3 regions of the Paenibacillus sp. J31R30 genome follow, and region 1 is predicted to be linked to each of the others. Evidence: riboswitches for the same ligand, from Rfam matches in the RefSeq annotation. Region 1 holds a riboswitch; each other region holds the start of a gene.
The links. Region 1 has a riboswitch for cyclic di-GMP ahead of AC58QO_RS27190 (diguanylate cyclase domain-containing protein). Riboswitches for the same ligand answer to the same signal wherever they lie in the genome.
Positions count from the first base shown of each region.

Region 1 (5,459 bases):
AATGAGGCCCCCAACCGTTGTTGCAGTAGAGCCAATATAGCGCGGCAGCCTGAGACTAGCCTCGTTCAAGGCTTCTATCATGAATAGCATGATGAAGACTTCGATAAAGGACGGATACGGGACAACAACACGGCTTCCTGCGATCGAAAGTGTCAATTGGACGCGAAGCACTTCTGGATTATAAGAGACAATTGCAATATAAAGAGCTGGCAGCGTAATTGTTAAAAACATAGCGAAATAGCGGAGCAGGACTAGGCACTTGCTCATCCAATAGGATTCATAATCATCATCCATGGCATGCAGGAAATCGAAGAGCCGAACAGGAAGCACGAGTCCGAATCGGCTTCCATCTTGAAGAAGAGCGATTTTTCCTCGTTCAAGATTGGCTGCGATACGATCTGGCCTCTCGGTTTGGAGGATGATAGGGAAAAAGCGATGCCTCCGCCCGGATAGCGACTGCATGAGTTGGCCGGCTGCTTGGAGAACTTTGATTTGTATGCGGGCAATTCGCTCATTTAATAATCCAAGGACATCTTCATTGACAAGATTTTTATCATATAGGACGGTAATACGCGTATTCGAAATTTGTCCAATTATATGCTTTTCAACACAAAGGGAGGGCGCATTATAGCGCATACGAACGAGGCTTATATTTAAATCCAAATCTTCGGTAAGGGCGCTTTGAGGCCCCTGAATCGCAACTTCTACCTGAACGGTGTCGGGCTTGTCCTGAAACTTTCGCTGTACGTCGAAGCGGTAGACTTGATCTTCTATTTGAAAGAGAACAGTTCCTTTGAGTAACAAGGGTGTCCAATGCTCCGATTGATCCACTTTACCGAAGGCCGGATTAGCGTTTAGCATACGTTCGAATTCTTCGGGGTTAAAGCAATAGGAATAAGGAATGGTCAATCCATTCTTGATTAAAGCCTGATCGCAGAGAGAAGGGAAGTAGCTCACTTCCATTTGCATATAGCCATTGTCGAGGGTGTCATAGAAGAGGTCAGCTGGATTGTTCAACTCAGCACGGATGTGTTCGATCATGCGAATTCCCCCAATTCCCTTACATTACCATTCGGCTTAGCGTGCCCTGAAAGGGGGGAGAATAATCAGTGGAGGGGGTTAACCCTATGAATATTGTTTAAAGACAGTTTTCTGGGGAAGTCTCATGGTCATACCTTGTTGGAAGAATTGGTAATTGTTTCGACCCTGATCTTTGGCGGCATACATGGCTTGGTCTGCATGCTTAAGGAGGAGCTCCTGTGTATCGCCATCGTAGGGATACATGGAGATACCAATATTCGTAGAAACATAAATATCCCCAATATCCATGCTAAAAGGAATCTCCAACAAAGCGATGATGTTCTGGGCCTGCACTCTAATCGATTGTTGATTCCCTTGGGGAAGCAAAATGATAAACTCATCGCCGCTTAGTCTGGAGACGGAACCATTCTCGGGTAAGCAACTAGCGAGTAGAGCAGCAAATTTCTGTAAAGTTTGGTCTCCAAGCAGATGACCGAAGGAATCATTAATCCATTTGAACCGATAAATATCCAGAAACAGAATACCTAAGGTCTCATGGTGTCGTTGGGCATATGTTAAAGCATGCTGGAACAGCTCATTGAATTGATTGCGATTCGGCAATCCAGTCAAATGATCGAAGTACGCTAAATGATGAATGAGTTCTTCCGATTTCCTTTTTTCCGTTAAGTCCCGGAGGTAAGCCGTATATATCGTTCTCCCCCCATAAACAATAGCTGTTATGATAATTTCGGCCGGAAACTTGCTGCGGTCTGAACGGTACGCCATAATTTCAAACCGTTTGCCAATGATGGATTCAGCCTTCTGGCTTAGCAGTTGATATAACAAAGCAGCATCTTGTCCATCCTGATCGAAAGGAAAGAGGAGATCGAATAACGTACGTTTCAGCGCTTCTTTACGCGTATAGCCGAATATGGCTTCGGAAGCGGGATTGAATTCAATGATCCAGCCCTGAGATTTGAACATGAAGATGCAATCGATGGCTGATTCTAAAATAGAAGCTTTAAGCGCAATCTGTTCCGACAATCGCCGATCCACGGAGAGCGAGCTAAAAAAGCTGATGGCAAAGATGAGCAAGGTTCCAAATGCCACATACATAGCCACGAGAATGAAGTCCATATTCACAGCATTGACACTATGCGGAGGAGCCACCGCAGGAAAAGTTATCACAGCGGATGACATGCCCATATAGTGCATGCCTGTAATTGCTATCGCCATAATGAGACTACTAATGAAGAGTCGGTGATGGTTCCGTTTGAAAAAGAAGTAAAGCGCCGTGATGGAGGCTAGGATGGCGATGACTATCGATAGCGTGAACGGTATGGGTGAATAGCGGATCGTCACATGCAGTAATGAGGCCATACCGATATAATGCATGCCGCTAATCGCTATCCCCATGAATGTACCGCCAATAAGGAACCTTGAACGGATAGAGCTCGCTTGGAAGGCGACCACAAGTCCAACCAGTGCGCCTCCGACCGCTACAAGAATGGATATACTGACAATCGAAATATTATAGGTCACGCCACTGGGCAAATGGAAAGCTAGCATCGCGATGAAATGCATGGACCATATGCCTACGCCCATAACGAGAGCACTGCATATGATCCAGCTCTTCTGATGCCATCCTTCCGAAGTGGATACTTTCCGAGCTAAATTCAAGGACGTAAACGAGGCAAGCAGCGCAATAACGAACGAAAGCAGGACCAGCACGAAATTATAACTTTCCGTTAGCGAATGATGCATAAGAGAGCCCTCCTACTATTTTCCCGGCATAAAAAAAAGGATCATCCCGAATAAAGGATCATCCCTTCAAATTCGGTAACCTGTCAACCATAGCATCCGAGTTGGCATGCTTTAGGCCATGGCTTTGCGTCTCATCGTTTCCGATGATTTGCCCTTTTCGATTTCATGTTCAAATGTAGCTCAGTACCCATTCTATCTACTACTATGTAACTATTATAGAGTAGGGAAAAATTAACTGTATATAGCGACAAATGCGGTATTTTGTCGAATATAATAAAGAAAGGTAAAGACGAACCAATTTTTTACTTTATAGGTAAAAAACACGGCTGAGTCACGTTTGAAGGTGACTCAGCCGTGTTTATGAGGTTTACTGGATTTTGAAAGATGAAATCACATTATCATTTCCCGTGGTGGCGAGATTGCTGTTATCGGCTGTGAATATCCAAGATGGTCCAGCGAAGTTGTCATCCCCATACGCAGTGACCGTTCGGCCAGGGGGAACTTTCAGCGATGAGATGGCATCATTCGGCATGCCGGCCGCGACCATTTGCGCCAGTGTATAGTTACCAGGTGCGAATGTGACAGCAGTGCCGCCATAGCTGGCATTCGGATAGAAGGTGACACCGGAGGTTGAAGCTGTGATTTTAAACGACGAGATCGCATTATCATTGCCGGTAGTGGCGAGATTGCTATTATCGGCTGTAAATGTCCATGAAGGTCCATCAAAAGCACCGTCGCCATAAGCGACCACCGTGATACCGGCAGGGACTTTGATCGACGAGATGGCATCATTGGCAATGCCTGCGGCTTGCATTTGCGAGATACTATAGCTGCCTGGCGCCAAGGAGACACCTGTACCGCCAAAGTTGCTATTCGGATAGAACGTCGGCTTCGCCCCCAAATAAGGTGCTGTACTGCCAAGAGAACGAGGCACACCGTTATAGGTAACCGTTTTAATCGTAGTATTGCTTGTGCCTGTCAATGCTTGGTAGGTGTAGCTGCTAAGCTGTTTAGCAGTTCTTTCTACAACGTATACCGTATTGGCTGCTGTAGCAAAGTTGAACTCACTGCTGGAGGAGGTAAGTACGATCGCGTTATCGGATACTCTTCGTACTTGTACCTGCTGTGTGCCCCAAGGATTCACGACGGTTGCCGTTTTCCCATACAAGCTCTTCAAGCCTACGTATTTGATTTCATTGCTTTCCTTCTCAGAGCTTACAAGGAAACCGCCGCTGGCAAGCAAGGTGAACTTGCTATTAAAGCTTGCATCGTTCGGAAGCGCTGGGAACACTCTGATTTTGTCATTATAGCTTTGGAGCAAGGATTCGTTCATGGCAGAAAGGTTTACGCCCATATACTCGAACTCACCGTTGGTATTCGTGGTGCGCCCGTTCGGATAGTCCTGATACTTCTGGACCATCGTCTTCATCCCTAGATAAGCGCCATCGCCAAGACCGAGTCGTGCGGCTTGAATCGGAGCGGGATCCCAGACATTATCGCCATACGGGTAGGGCCTGCTGTTGAAGCTATTGACCGCCATTTGATAATCAGGTGCACCGATGCCAGTAACACTGTATGGCCAAGCGAGCTCAGCGACCGTATTCTCATCGTTGCGATTCTGTGATAGCGGCGGCGTATGAGGGAAGTACTTTGTTGCGTCGTTCGGATCGACCGGATATGCGACTAGATTGTTCAAAATATTCTGCCATTGGGTTCGCAGCGTGCTGTCGAGGCCAAGCGTTTGGCTGGTTTGAATCGTGACAGGGAATAAAGCACGTACGGCTGCTAGGTCGGTGAGCGCATTCTGGACGTTCCAGTATTGCTCGTGGGCATTGGAGGAGGCCATATAGTATTTGCCCGTCGTACTATTATAGGAAAGCTTGCCTGCGTAGAATTTGGCCGCTTCTTTCATGAACGGATAGGCTGTATTACTGAGGTAAGTCGCGTCATTGGTGTATTTGTATTGATTGTACATATTAAGAGCCGCTTCAGCGCCAGTGGAGAAAATATTTTTCGTATAGTCACTGCCGATCGTGCCGGCTGCACTTGCATTCCAGCCCATCGTCTCGGGTACCCAGATACCGTCAATGCCATAACGGGTGTTGGTGTAGGATTTTAACGTATTAAAATTACGGCTGTACAAATTGTTAAAGGTGTTAACGATTTCGGGATGGTTGGAAGACAGGAACGAGTGGTAGACGTCACGTTGATTCCAATACCAGTAGGCATTGCTCCATTTGCCGCTATCATTATCGTTTACCCCGCTGAATACGCCATTAATAAAATGGAACGGATAATTCCCATAAGCACCTGCGGCAATGATAAACGTGCTCAGGTAATAGAAATTTTCCAAATAATCCGCATCACCCGTGGCGTTCGAATACTGAACAAAGGATTTGTTCCAGAAGCTGTGCCACCAGTTCTTGTAATTGGTTAAGGTTGTCGCATACCCCGTATTCTTCACATTGTTAAGAATGTTCTTAGCCTGGTTAATAGAATCAAAGCTAGGGGCATTGAGCCGGCTTGCGCTGGCGATCCAGATCGTATAACTCGAGGAAGGCGTAATATTCAATCTCACCTTACTGCCATTCACCGATTGCGTTGTAAAGCTCGCTCCCTCAACAGTTGCAGCCAGTGTGTAGCCGAAATGATTCGCATCGGTCTGTCCGCGGCTC
Region 1 is NZ_JCAUAV010000012.1:15,796-21,254, forward strand. It holds gene AC58QO_RS27185 (spore germination protein) at 1-1,041, opposite strand, end outside; gene AC58QO_RS27190 (diguanylate cyclase domain-containing protein) at 1,126-2,784, opposite strand; cyclic di-GMP riboswitch class I at 2,856-2,947, opposite strand; gene AC58QO_RS27195 (glycosyl hydrolase family 95 catalytic domain-containing protein) at 3,152-5,459, opposite strand, start outside.

Region 2 (5,459 bases), on a different contig from region 1:
GGGCGGAATTTAAAAGTTGGCTATATTTCTCCATAAATACTGTGAGAAATCCTTGAAGGACGGCACGGCATAGCCGTTGTTATAAATATCTTTTTTTTCTCAGCAAGCTAACTTAAGCGTGGACAGGGGATTGCTCAAGAAGTTTTTGGATATCACGTTCAATTTTGCGCGGCGACGTTGTTGGGGAGTAGCGTTTGATCACATTGCCGTCCTGATCCACGAGGAACTTAGTGAAGTTCCACTTAATGCCTGAACCAAATAAACCAGATGCCTTGCTTTTCAGAAATCGGTAGAGCGGATGAGCATCCGCGCCATTCACGTCGATCTTGGAGAACAGCGGGAAATTCACGCCGAAATTAATCTGACACGCTTGCTCAACCTGAGCATCATCGCCTGGCTCCTGATCCTTGAATTGGTTGCAGGGGAAGCCAAGAACGCTGAAGCCTTGATCTTTATAGGTGTCATGAAGTTCTTGCAGGCCTTTGAATTGAGGCGCAAATCCGCATTTCGTTGCTGTATTGACGATGAGCAGGACTTGGTTTTTGTAAGAGGCAAGGGATTTATCTTCACCACGGATCGTTTTCACTTGAAACTGATGTACGCTCATAAGGTCACAACCTTTTGTAATTATTATTTTACACAATTCAATTGTACACAATTTTAATTCGAAAGGGAAGCTATTTTTTCAGCAGATTGCCAAGGGCGCCTGTAAGTAAAGGAAAGCGCCATTCAAAACCATTCTTCTCCAGAACGCGAGGAATTACTTTCTGACCTTCTAGAAGGAGAACAGACAGCTCACCGAAAATCAGCTTCATCATGAAAGCGGGAACAGGGAAGAGATTCGGTCTTCGCATCGCAGTTGCAATCGCGCGTCCGAAATCTTTATTCGTGACAGGATGTGGAGCCGTGGCATTGACGGGACCAGAAATGGCATCGTTTTGAACGCAAAAATCAATCAGTCTCACCATATCTTCGATGTGAACCCACGAAAGCCATTGCCTGCCACTTCCAACAGTGCCGCCGACCCCAAGCTTATACGGCAGTGCCATCTTGGGAAACGCGCCTTCTTTATTATCCAAAACAAGTCCAACCCGAACCTTCACTAATCGAGTTCCTTGGATGAGATCGGCTGCTTGCTCCCATTGCTTGACGACGGAAGCTAGAAAGTCTGTATTGCGATAAGGGCTCTCCTCATCAAAGGTTTCCCTTTCTGAAACGCCGTAATACGACATGCCAGAAGCATTCACAACAACCTTAGGCTTAGGATCCAGTTTCGCAACAAGCTTGGCAACTCGCTCTGCTGCCTGCAGGCGGGATTGAACAATCCGTTTCTTGGCCGCGGCTGTCCAGCGTTGACTGATAGATTCACCAGCCAAATTTACAATGGCATCGAGTCCTTGAAGAAGGTCCGTATTTTTCTCCAACTCGTCCCATGTTATCGTTCGGACACCGGAAATCTGCTTTGAGGATGTGCGTGATATATTGATAAGTTCATGACCTTGTCCCAACCAGAAAGCAATTAAACGTTTTCCAATAAAGCCGCTGCCGCCTGTGATCGCTATTTTCATTGCAAACACCTCCATATCGCCATTATAAAACCTTCACCCAATAAATACCATCTGAGCGAAGTAAGAGGACTAAGGTAAAGTTCCCAGTTCGAAATTACGACACGTTTCTCTCCATTTCGTGTATAATTGGAATTCGGCGTCAATTAATTAACCAAAGGGTAATTCGTATCAGTGAGAGGAGTCATCGTCAATGAATCGTATACGTCATTTTCTTCAATCCTATCATCCTATCGTACATACGCTAATCTTAGGTACCGTTATGGCACGAGCTGCCTCCTCCATGAGTTTACCTTTTCTAGCGATCTATTTGGCAAAGCACTCCTCTATGAGCCCAGGACTCATCGGTATCGTAATTGGTATGGGTGCATTAGCTGGTACTTTTGGCGGCTTTGTCGGCGGCACGTTGTCAGATCGATTCGGACGACGCGTGATCATGCTCGCGGCACTTTTTGGGTGGGGATTCGTCTTTCTCGGTTTCGGTATTGTTAAATTACCGGTCTTATTTATGCTGCTCAATATGCTGAATGGTCTCTGCCGTTCATTCTATGAGCCTGTGTCGCAAGCGCTAATGGCAGATCTAACGGAGCCGTCCAAAAGAAGAGAGGTATTCTCACTCCGCTATATGGCGATTAACGTTGGTGTAGCTGTGGGACCTTTGCTGGGAGCTTTCTTTGCGACGATGAACGGAGCCCTGCCATTCCTGCTGACCGGGATTATTTATTTAATCTATGGTGTAACACTCTACGCGCTTCTCATTAAGTTCGGTATTAAAAAAATCGAAGGTGAGAAGAAAGCGATCGTTACTTTCCGCTCGGCATGGGACGTCATTCGTAAGGATATGACCTTCCGTTTGTACATTGTTGGTGGCATTATCGGAGCAATCGGATATTCGCAGGTTATGGTGACGTTGTCACAGTATCTTCAGAGGGATTTTGCCGACGGGGTCAAAATGTTTGCGATTCTCATGAGCGCCAATGCTATTGTCGTCATCGCCATGCAGATTCCGCTGGGGAAATGGGCGGAGAAGTATTCACCATTAACAGCCATTGTCGTTGGAAACTTCATGTTTGCCATAGGCGATATCGGCTTTGCCATTTCCCACTCGTTAACTTGGCTCATTATCTCGATGGCGATCTTCACGTTCGGTGAAATTCTGAATTATCCTGCCGCGAATATGCTGATTGATAAGCTTGCGCCTGAACAAATGAGAGGTACCTATTATGGTGCTCAAACGCTAACGAACATCGGTCACTTCATGGGACCGTGGATTGGCGGCTTTTTGCTAGTATCCTATGGGGGGACTACGCTGTTCCTCATCATTGCATTTTTATCGTTAATCGGATCTATCTTCTATTGGAGAGGCACAAAACGTCAAAAAATGATGAAAATTTCGTCGAAAATGCAAACTTTTTGATGGATTTCGTAAAAATAGTTCCTCCGCACTATTCGATTTCAAATCATCATCCCTTATTCTTGAGGTATAGGATGTACCGTTTAAACATGAACAACTAAACAGATTCTGCACATCATCTCGACAAAGGCAAAGCTGGCGAAAGCCAGTGACGCAAAGCTACAGGGGCTTTACTTCTCCTGCATAGGACAAGCAGCCAGCCAGCCGCCGAACGATTGGGAATTCACTTCAGAACCCCACTAGTCGGTTCACTACGGTAGGGGTTTTTCTCTGTCATAGGAAATAAAATTGAACAATTTGCACTAAGGAGGCCCTAGCGGCATGAAATCGGACAATCAAATGATTGAGGAACAGAAAGCAACTTCACTATGCGGCAACCATGTTGCACGTTTGGTGCCATCCACGGATGGTCCAAAGCTCATGATAAACCGTGAAGAATATGCACTAAACGAAGCGTGTTGGGATGTCGAAATGTTTCACGGAAGAAACAATAGTATCCTCATTTTCTACTGGAAAGGCGAAGTTAAACTTTCTGTAAAAATGCCCCCAATGGCACAAATCGAAGGCTTTTTAACAAAACTTTTCCAATGTCTATCATCCAAATTGAGAGCGGTTCAACCTATCTAGGTGAATTGCTCTTTTTTTTCTGTCGGAAATGAGTAGAAGGGCTATGGATAGTGATTTTCTCATTGTCACCAATCGACACTAACTGCTATAATATTGCCATTAGTAGTTCTTAGGAACTATACCAAGGGAGATGCATAGCATGAGATTGATCACACGTTCTGATTTCGATGGTTTAGTATGCGCGATGCTCTTCAAACAATTAAACATGGTGGATGAAATGAAATTTGTTCATCCCAAAGATATGCAAGACGGCCTAATTGAAGTATCGGAAAATGATATTCTGGCCAATGTGCCTTATGTAGCTGGCTGCGGCTTATGGTTCGATCATCACTCCAGTGAGCTTACACGGATGGGTGAAGCGGTCTCATTTAAAGGAGAAACTCGTATCGCTCCAAGCGCAGCGCGAGTTGTCTATGATTACTATGGGGGCAAAGAAACCTTCGGAGATATCGATGATATTATGCAAGGCGTAGACAAAGCTGATTCCGCGCAGTTTAACAAGGAAGATATTTTGAATCCGAGCGGATGGGATTTGCTCTCTTTTATCATGGATGCACGTACTGGGTTAGGTCGTTATCGGGATTACCGCATCAGCAACTATCAGTTGATGGAGGATCTTGTTGAGCATTGTGCCACGAAATCCGTTGGTGAAATAATGGAGCTGCCGGATGTGAAAGAGCGTGTAGCGCGATACTATGAGTTGGATGCGTTATACCGGGACATGCTGCAAACTTACACAAGGGTTGAAGGTAATGTTATTATTACGGACCTTCGCGATGTTGAAACGATTTATCCAGGCAATCGCTTCATGGTCTATGCACTCTATCCGGAGCAAAACACATCTATCTGGATCGTAGACGGACGTAATAAACAAAATTGCGTATTCGCATGTGGACATAGCATAATCAATCGTACTGCACAAACGAACATTGGCGATCTGATGCTCCAAAATGGTGGGGGCGGGCACCACGCCGCAGGTACTTGCCAAGTGGAATATGAGCAAGCGGACAACGTTTTGCACAAAATTGTTGAAACCATGCTAGCAGCAGGGTAAAATAAATGAACAAGCCGCAGGATGGGAGCAGCCCAGCATGCGGTTTTTTCTTTGTGAGGAGGTTCAACGAATGAAATTCAAACAGATTCATCACGTTGCGATTATTTGTTCGAATTACGAGCGTTCTAAGCATTTCTATGTAGATATACTCGGACTCACCGTTATTCAGGAAACGTATCGCGCGGAGAGAGACTCGTATAAATTGGATTTGCGCATCGGTCAAACGGAGCAAGAGATTGAATTATTCTCATTTCCGAACCCGCCATTACGTGTCAATCAGCCTGAAGCGCGGGGCTTACGTCATTTGGCCTTTGTTGTTGCTGACATGGAGCAAAGTGTAATCGAACTAGAAAGTAAGGGTATCGCGGTTGAGCCAGTGCGGATTGATCCAATCACGGGGAATCGCTACACGTTTTTCGCAGATCCCGATGGGTTGCCGTTGGAGTTGGTGGAAATTGTGGAATAAAGGCCGGTACCAGCGGACCGAAGAGGAACCAAAGCTAGCGATGGCTAAAGGTTGCTTCTGGAGCGTACTACTGTCTATTCCCTTGTGGGCGCTTCTGATTTATGTCATATGGATAAAATAAACCCTCAAAGTGACCCGATTGGACTGCTGACAAGCGGCAGTGTGATATTTTTATTACCTCATATTACAAATTAGTAAAATTGGCATGAAAGGCCTGGTACTTCTATGAAAAGAACAAAAATGCTCCTATTTGCTTGTTGTTTAATGTTCATGGTCACTAGCACACCAACATACATTCGAGCCGAAGCTGTCGGACAAGCCATTGTATTGAAG
Region 2 is NZ_JCAUAV010000002.1:515,626-521,084, forward strand. It holds gene AC58QO_RS08295 (glutathione peroxidase) at 113-607, opposite strand; gene AC58QO_RS08300 (TIGR01777 family oxidoreductase) at 678-1,568, opposite strand; gene AC58QO_RS08305 (MDR family MFS transporter) at 1,759-2,982, shown strand; cyclic di-GMP riboswitch class I at 3,098-3,191, shown strand; gene AC58QO_RS08310 (hypothetical protein) at 3,301-3,606, shown strand; gene AC58QO_RS08315 (exopolyphosphatase) at 3,746-4,660, shown strand; gene gloA2 (SMU1112c/YaeR family gloxylase I-like metalloprotein) at 4,731-5,126, shown strand; gene AC58QO_RS08325 (copper amine oxidase N-terminal domain-containing protein) at 5,352-5,459, shown strand, end outside.
Region 2: linked by a shared signal. The riboswitch ahead of AC58QO_RS08310 (hypothetical protein) and the one ahead of AC58QO_RS27190 (diguanylate cyclase domain-containing protein) in region 1 are both predicted to bind cyclic di-GMP.

Region 3 (5,459 bases), on a different contig from region 1:
GACCAGCTTTCACCGGCAATTCGCGACAAAACATTATTGTCCTCCAAATAAATCGAACCGACCAAATTGCCGCAGAATCTCATCTTCTCGTCAAATACCGGAACCGACATGGCGACCACAAGTCGTCCTGTTGCTGCAACCATCGGAGTCGTAATGAAAGGCTCCCTTAAATTATAAGGCATACTGGGTAGAGCTGACTTTTTGCCAATGACATTCACATCCGGATAGCTGGCGACAAAAACTCCCGTCTCGTCGATGTAGACGGTCGAATTAAAGAAATGGTTATGTTCCGTGATCGAGAACACGTCCTTAATCAACTGCGGATTGTCGACACTGGTGGAAATAGCGCTCGATTTCGCTCTAAGATACCGCTTCATTTCTTCGAGCGCCTCATTGTCGGCATTCGCCATTTTCTTCGCGAAAGCCTCATTAGTTTGCAATACTTTTCGTTCCATCTGCTTGTATACAACGTTGTAGCTGAAAGCGATCATACCGCTGGCGGTCAGTATAACGAGAACAGCAGCAAGCGAAATGAGCCAGCCGCGCAGTGAAAAAGTGTTCATATCCTCACCTCTGATAGTCTGACTAGCCTCTCGGATTCAGCCAATCCGGAATGACTTGATGCGCTCCGAGACCAGTTTGGCGCTATTGTTCAGTGAATCGCTCAAATGGCTGATTTCATCCATAGCCGCTGCTTGCTGCTCCGTTTCTGCGCTGATCGTCATGGATACATCGGAAACCAGCCGCGATACGTCGGCAATAACCGTAATCAGCGCAGATAATTGCTCGCGCTTCTCGCTAACGAGGCCTAACTGCTTGACCGCGCTGCTGTTTGACTCATGAATGTTCGCGATTGAATGGCTGATTCCATCCAAAACCGCGATTGAATTAACCGCAGCTTCCGTTTGACCCGCGGTTGACAGCTTTGCGACTGCGATCCATTGCTGCGCTTTGTTGGTATCGTCGCGCAGTGACGTTACGATGGCATCCATGCTGCGGCAAATTTGAAGTGCAGTTGCAGCCATCTTACGGACTTCGGCTAAAGCCCCGCTGGATCGCTCTCCCAGTGCAAGTTGGGCTGCAAGCGAAGCAAAAGTCAAGAACTCCTTGCTTATCTGCTCCACATCAGCCACTTTGCTGCTAAACGACTCGACTAGGTTTGCTGCAGCGAGCAGACTATCCTTACGCTGCTCGGTATCCCTTACGAACGTTTCAACCGCCTTCAATTCCTCATGTTGGAGAGCAAGCGCTTCTGCTGAGACTTGTGTACACCGCTCCATCTCGGCGGCCATTTGAGCAAAAGCTGCGGACAGCTCGCCTGACAATTGCACACTCCGAACGGAATGCTCGTTCTGGCCGTTGCCGCTTTCCACGACACGGGTAATGGAGTAGGCGGCTTCATTAATGGATAATGAAGTTTCGCGGGTTGTCTCTGCAAGCACATTGGAGGCGGTAGACACACGCGAAAAGGCGGCCTTGATGTCCTTCAAACTTTCCCCGATGTTGTCCATCATCTTATTGTAGCTCGTTGTCAAACGTCCGATTTCATCCTTGGAACGATATTGCGACCGGTGGGTAAGATCACCTTGCGCTGCCTTCTCCATGATCTGCATAAGCCGGGTAATCGGCGTCAGAAGCAGCGAGGAGGAAAACCAGATGACCAGGCTGGCTGCGACGGCTAGAAAAAGCGAAAGCCATAGCACTTTTCTTTGGAGATCGTACACGAACGCATAGGCCTCTGATTCATTTTGTACCGTAATGACAGCCCAGCGGTCTGAAGCTCCCGGCAGCTTGACCGGTGTGTACGCCGCAACGAATTGCTTACGATTGCTGTCCTCGAAGCTGCCAGTGCCGGTTTCACCCTGCAGGACGTGTTTCGTCAGTTCGCTCAATGCTGGGTCCAGCTTGATGGGCTGCACTTCCGTTATTTCATTGCCTTTATCGTCCTTTACATTTTGGCCGTTCTGGTCTTTCTTCCAGATTACTTTCGTTGACGACTTAAAGTTGTACATTTCCTGTACGAGCATTTTGTCTGGGTGTGCGACAACAGTGCCTTCCCCATCAATAATAAAGCTAAAGCTCCCTTTGCCGAGCGAATTCCGTTCCACTAATGCTTGAAGCTCGTCCACAAGAATATCTGCGCCTATAAAACCAACCGTCTCTCCCGAGCGGCTTGTGATCGGCACAAAAATTGAAGTTATTGGCGCATTGCTGAACACAGAATAGTACGCTTTGCTCACGAAGCTCGGATGCCTCTCCTGTAATTGCTTGAACCACCACCGATCCCTGCGGTTCGTGAGAACCCCTTCTGAACGTGCTGTTTGCATCCCTTCCATATCCTGAATATACAGCAGCTCATATTGCGGATTTCGCAGCACCGCCCGTTCCAACGCCGATTTCTGCGCCTCCGTGTTAAAAGCGGCCACTTCCGGCTCATCCGCAATTTCATTAATGACGTCGAACGAGCCTTTGATATAAGAAGCGACATTGGATGAGAGAGAGGCGGCGAAAGCCCGATTCTTCTCTTCAATGGTCGCAGCATATTGTTTCGTCACAAACAGATAATGAAACAAAGTTGTAAAGAGCATAGGGACAACCACTAAAGTTAAAGTGATAAGGATGAACTTGCTCTTGAGTGATTTCATTATTCGATTCCCCCTTGACAGATTTGAAAAAAATAATGCAATCGTTCAACCCCCTATTCGACAAACTTCGCCAAATGTCCTTTTGATTTAAGTCCAGCCGTACGGCGCCCGACCCTAGCTTCACAAACGCAAAAAAGAACCGCACAATAGTACGGTTCTAGAGTCTTTATCCATGGCGCGCCCGATACGATTCGAACGTACGACCTACAGTTTAGGAAACTGTTGCTCTATCCTGCTGAGCTACGGGCGCATAGTATCGTCATTCTAACACGAGATGTTTTCGGGGTGCAACCATTTTAACCCAAGGACAAACATTACGCGTCTCTAAGCCTTCCCGCGTAATTTTCGGAAAAATTGCGTCAGCATCGTCGAGCACTCCTCTTGCAGAACACCACTAACCACATCGACACGGTGATTAAACCGGTCCTCCTGCAGCAAGTTCATCAACGTCCCCGCACAGCCTGCCTTCGGATCCACCGTACCGTAAATGACCTGCGGAATGCGCGCTTGCACGATCGCACCTGCACACATAGGACAAGGCTCCAGCGTCACATAGAGCTGGCAGTCCAACAAGCGCCATGCCTGCAAATGCTCGCTTGCTTGTTTAATTGCAATCATCTCCGCATGCGCGAGAGGATCTAAAGTTGTTTCCCGCAAATTGTAGCCGCGGCCAATGATTTGACCTTGATGGACGACGATCGCGCCAATCGGAACTTCGCGGATGGCTTCGGCTTTCAGCGCCTCTCCAATCGCTTCTCTCATCCAAGGGATATGTTCATCCATATGTTCATCCACAGGGGGACACCTCGCAATAATAGTTTATCCACATGTGTATAAAAGTCCGAACAAATATTCGTTGTTAACAAGCTGTGGATAACAATGTGGATAACTTATAAACCTGTGGATATTCAATCCACTACACATTCATACAATAAAAACATCGCCTATGCAAGGATTTTAGTTGAAAGAAATATCTAGGCTACGTATAATGGTGATATCAGTGGGACTTTTTGGGTCTTTCAGACCATAAACGATGAGCTTACATACAATGACACGGCAGGGTTCGACAATAGCAAACTTGTTGAAAAGCAAGGACGCAAAGCTGAGGGTCTACGGTTCTAATGAGCTATGGCAGCCTGGTTACCGAAAATCGATGTTTTTTTGATTAAGGTGATAGGCTGCTCCTTTAGGTGGGGGCAGTCTATTTTGTGCGGAGAAGTTCTGTAGAATCCATTGATAGAGGGAGGGTGTTGGTACACATGGCGATGAAGCAGGATGCGTTGAAGCGGTATGGGAGTAAAGAAGGATACGATGCGGAAGTATTGATTGATTGTAAGGCTGTTCTGTCCAAGGATGATTTCGTGTCTACAGGTATTCTTACCTATGCCCAAGGAGACATCATGGAGATCGAGTTCCCCGAATATGATGTTTTTCAGCTTGGAGACAAGGCGAAAATGACGTTATACACCAAATCGGGTCTATTCGTCCTTCAAACGACAGTCGTAGCGAAAGAACCTGGTTCACTCATTGTGATCAATCCACCTGAGAATCGAAAGAAGTTTTCGGAGAAACGGGAGTTCCCGCGGGTGACTGTGAAAAACATAGGTCAGATTATGGGTTTCCAGAATATCAAACAAAAAGAACTGCATGTCCTTGAAAATCCCATTGAACTATCCATTAAAAATATCTCGATGAATGGAATTGGGTTTACCATCAACGATAATTCCATGATCGATGGTATTCTTCATAAGAAGTGCTTGCTTCAAGTCGAGTTGGATTTAGGTTTTGAACTGCCGTGCAAGTTGGAAATTATACGGAAAGAAAAGCTGGAAGACAGCTACTATTACGGCGCCAGCTTCGAAAGCTATCCTGAGGAACAAAGCAATGCGCTGCGCGGGTTCATCCTACGTAATCAGATTGAAACCTACTTCGAGCAGAAGCGGGATGACGAGTTCAAAAAAGCAATGGAAAAAAAGACTGCAGCCAATCAATAGCTTGCAGGCTTTTTTTTGCCCTCCAAGTACTATATAATAAGAAGGATGATTTTCGAAAATTAAGGAGTTGTAACGACAATGGCTTTGAAAGCAGGTATCGTCGGTCTACCGAACGTAGGAAAATCGACATTGTTTAATGCAATTACACAGGCGGGGGCAGAATCTGCGAATTATCCGTTCTGTACGATCGATCCGAATGTTGGGGTAGTAGAAGTACCAGACGAGAGATTGCAGAAGCTGGTGGAAATCGTTGTGCCTAAGAGCATCGTTCCGACAGCCTTCGAATTCGTTGACATTGCGGGTTTGGTTAAAGGTGCGAGCAAAGGCGAGGGCCTTGGTAATAAATTTCTAGCACACATCCGTGAAGTCGATGCGATTGTGCATGTTGTACGTTGTTTTGAGGATGATAATATTACACACGTTTCTGGGAAAGTCGATCCGATTGGCGACATCGAGACGATTAATCTTGAATTGATTTTGGCAGATATTGAGTCGGTTGATAAAAAGATCGAGCGTTCGCGCAAAAACCTCAAAGGCGGCGACAAGAAAGTGGTAGCTGAAGTTGAGTGTTTGGAACGTATCAAAGAAGCCTTATATAATGATATGCCAGCACGCAGCTTGGATTTAACAGACGACGAGCGTCTTCTAGTTCGCGATCTGCATTTACTGACGATGAAGCCAGTGCTCTACGCGGCAAACGTGAGTGAAGATGAGGTTGCAACTGCGGACGACAATGCATACGTTAAAATTGTGAAGGAATTCGCTGAGAAAGAAAACAACGAAGTTGTTTCTATTAGTGCGAAGGTTGAATCCGAAATCG
Region 3 is NZ_JCAUAV010000011.1:175,329-180,787, reverse strand. It holds gene AC58QO_RS27060 (sensor domain-containing diguanylate cyclase) at 1-563, opposite strand, end outside; gene AC58QO_RS27055 (methyl-accepting chemotaxis protein) at 600-2,645, opposite strand; tRNA gene AC58QO_RS27050 (tRNA-Arg) at 2,819-2,895, opposite strand; gene tadA (tRNA adenosine(34) deaminase TadA) at 2,970-3,428, opposite strand; cyclic di-GMP riboswitch class I at 3,707-3,793, shown strand; gene AC58QO_RS27040 (PilZ domain-containing protein) at 3,905-4,639, shown strand; gene ychF (redox-regulated ATPase YchF) at 4,718-5,459, shown strand, end outside.
Region 3: linked by a shared signal. The riboswitch ahead of AC58QO_RS27040 (PilZ domain-containing protein) and the one ahead of AC58QO_RS27190 (diguanylate cyclase domain-containing protein) in region 1 are both predicted to bind cyclic di-GMP.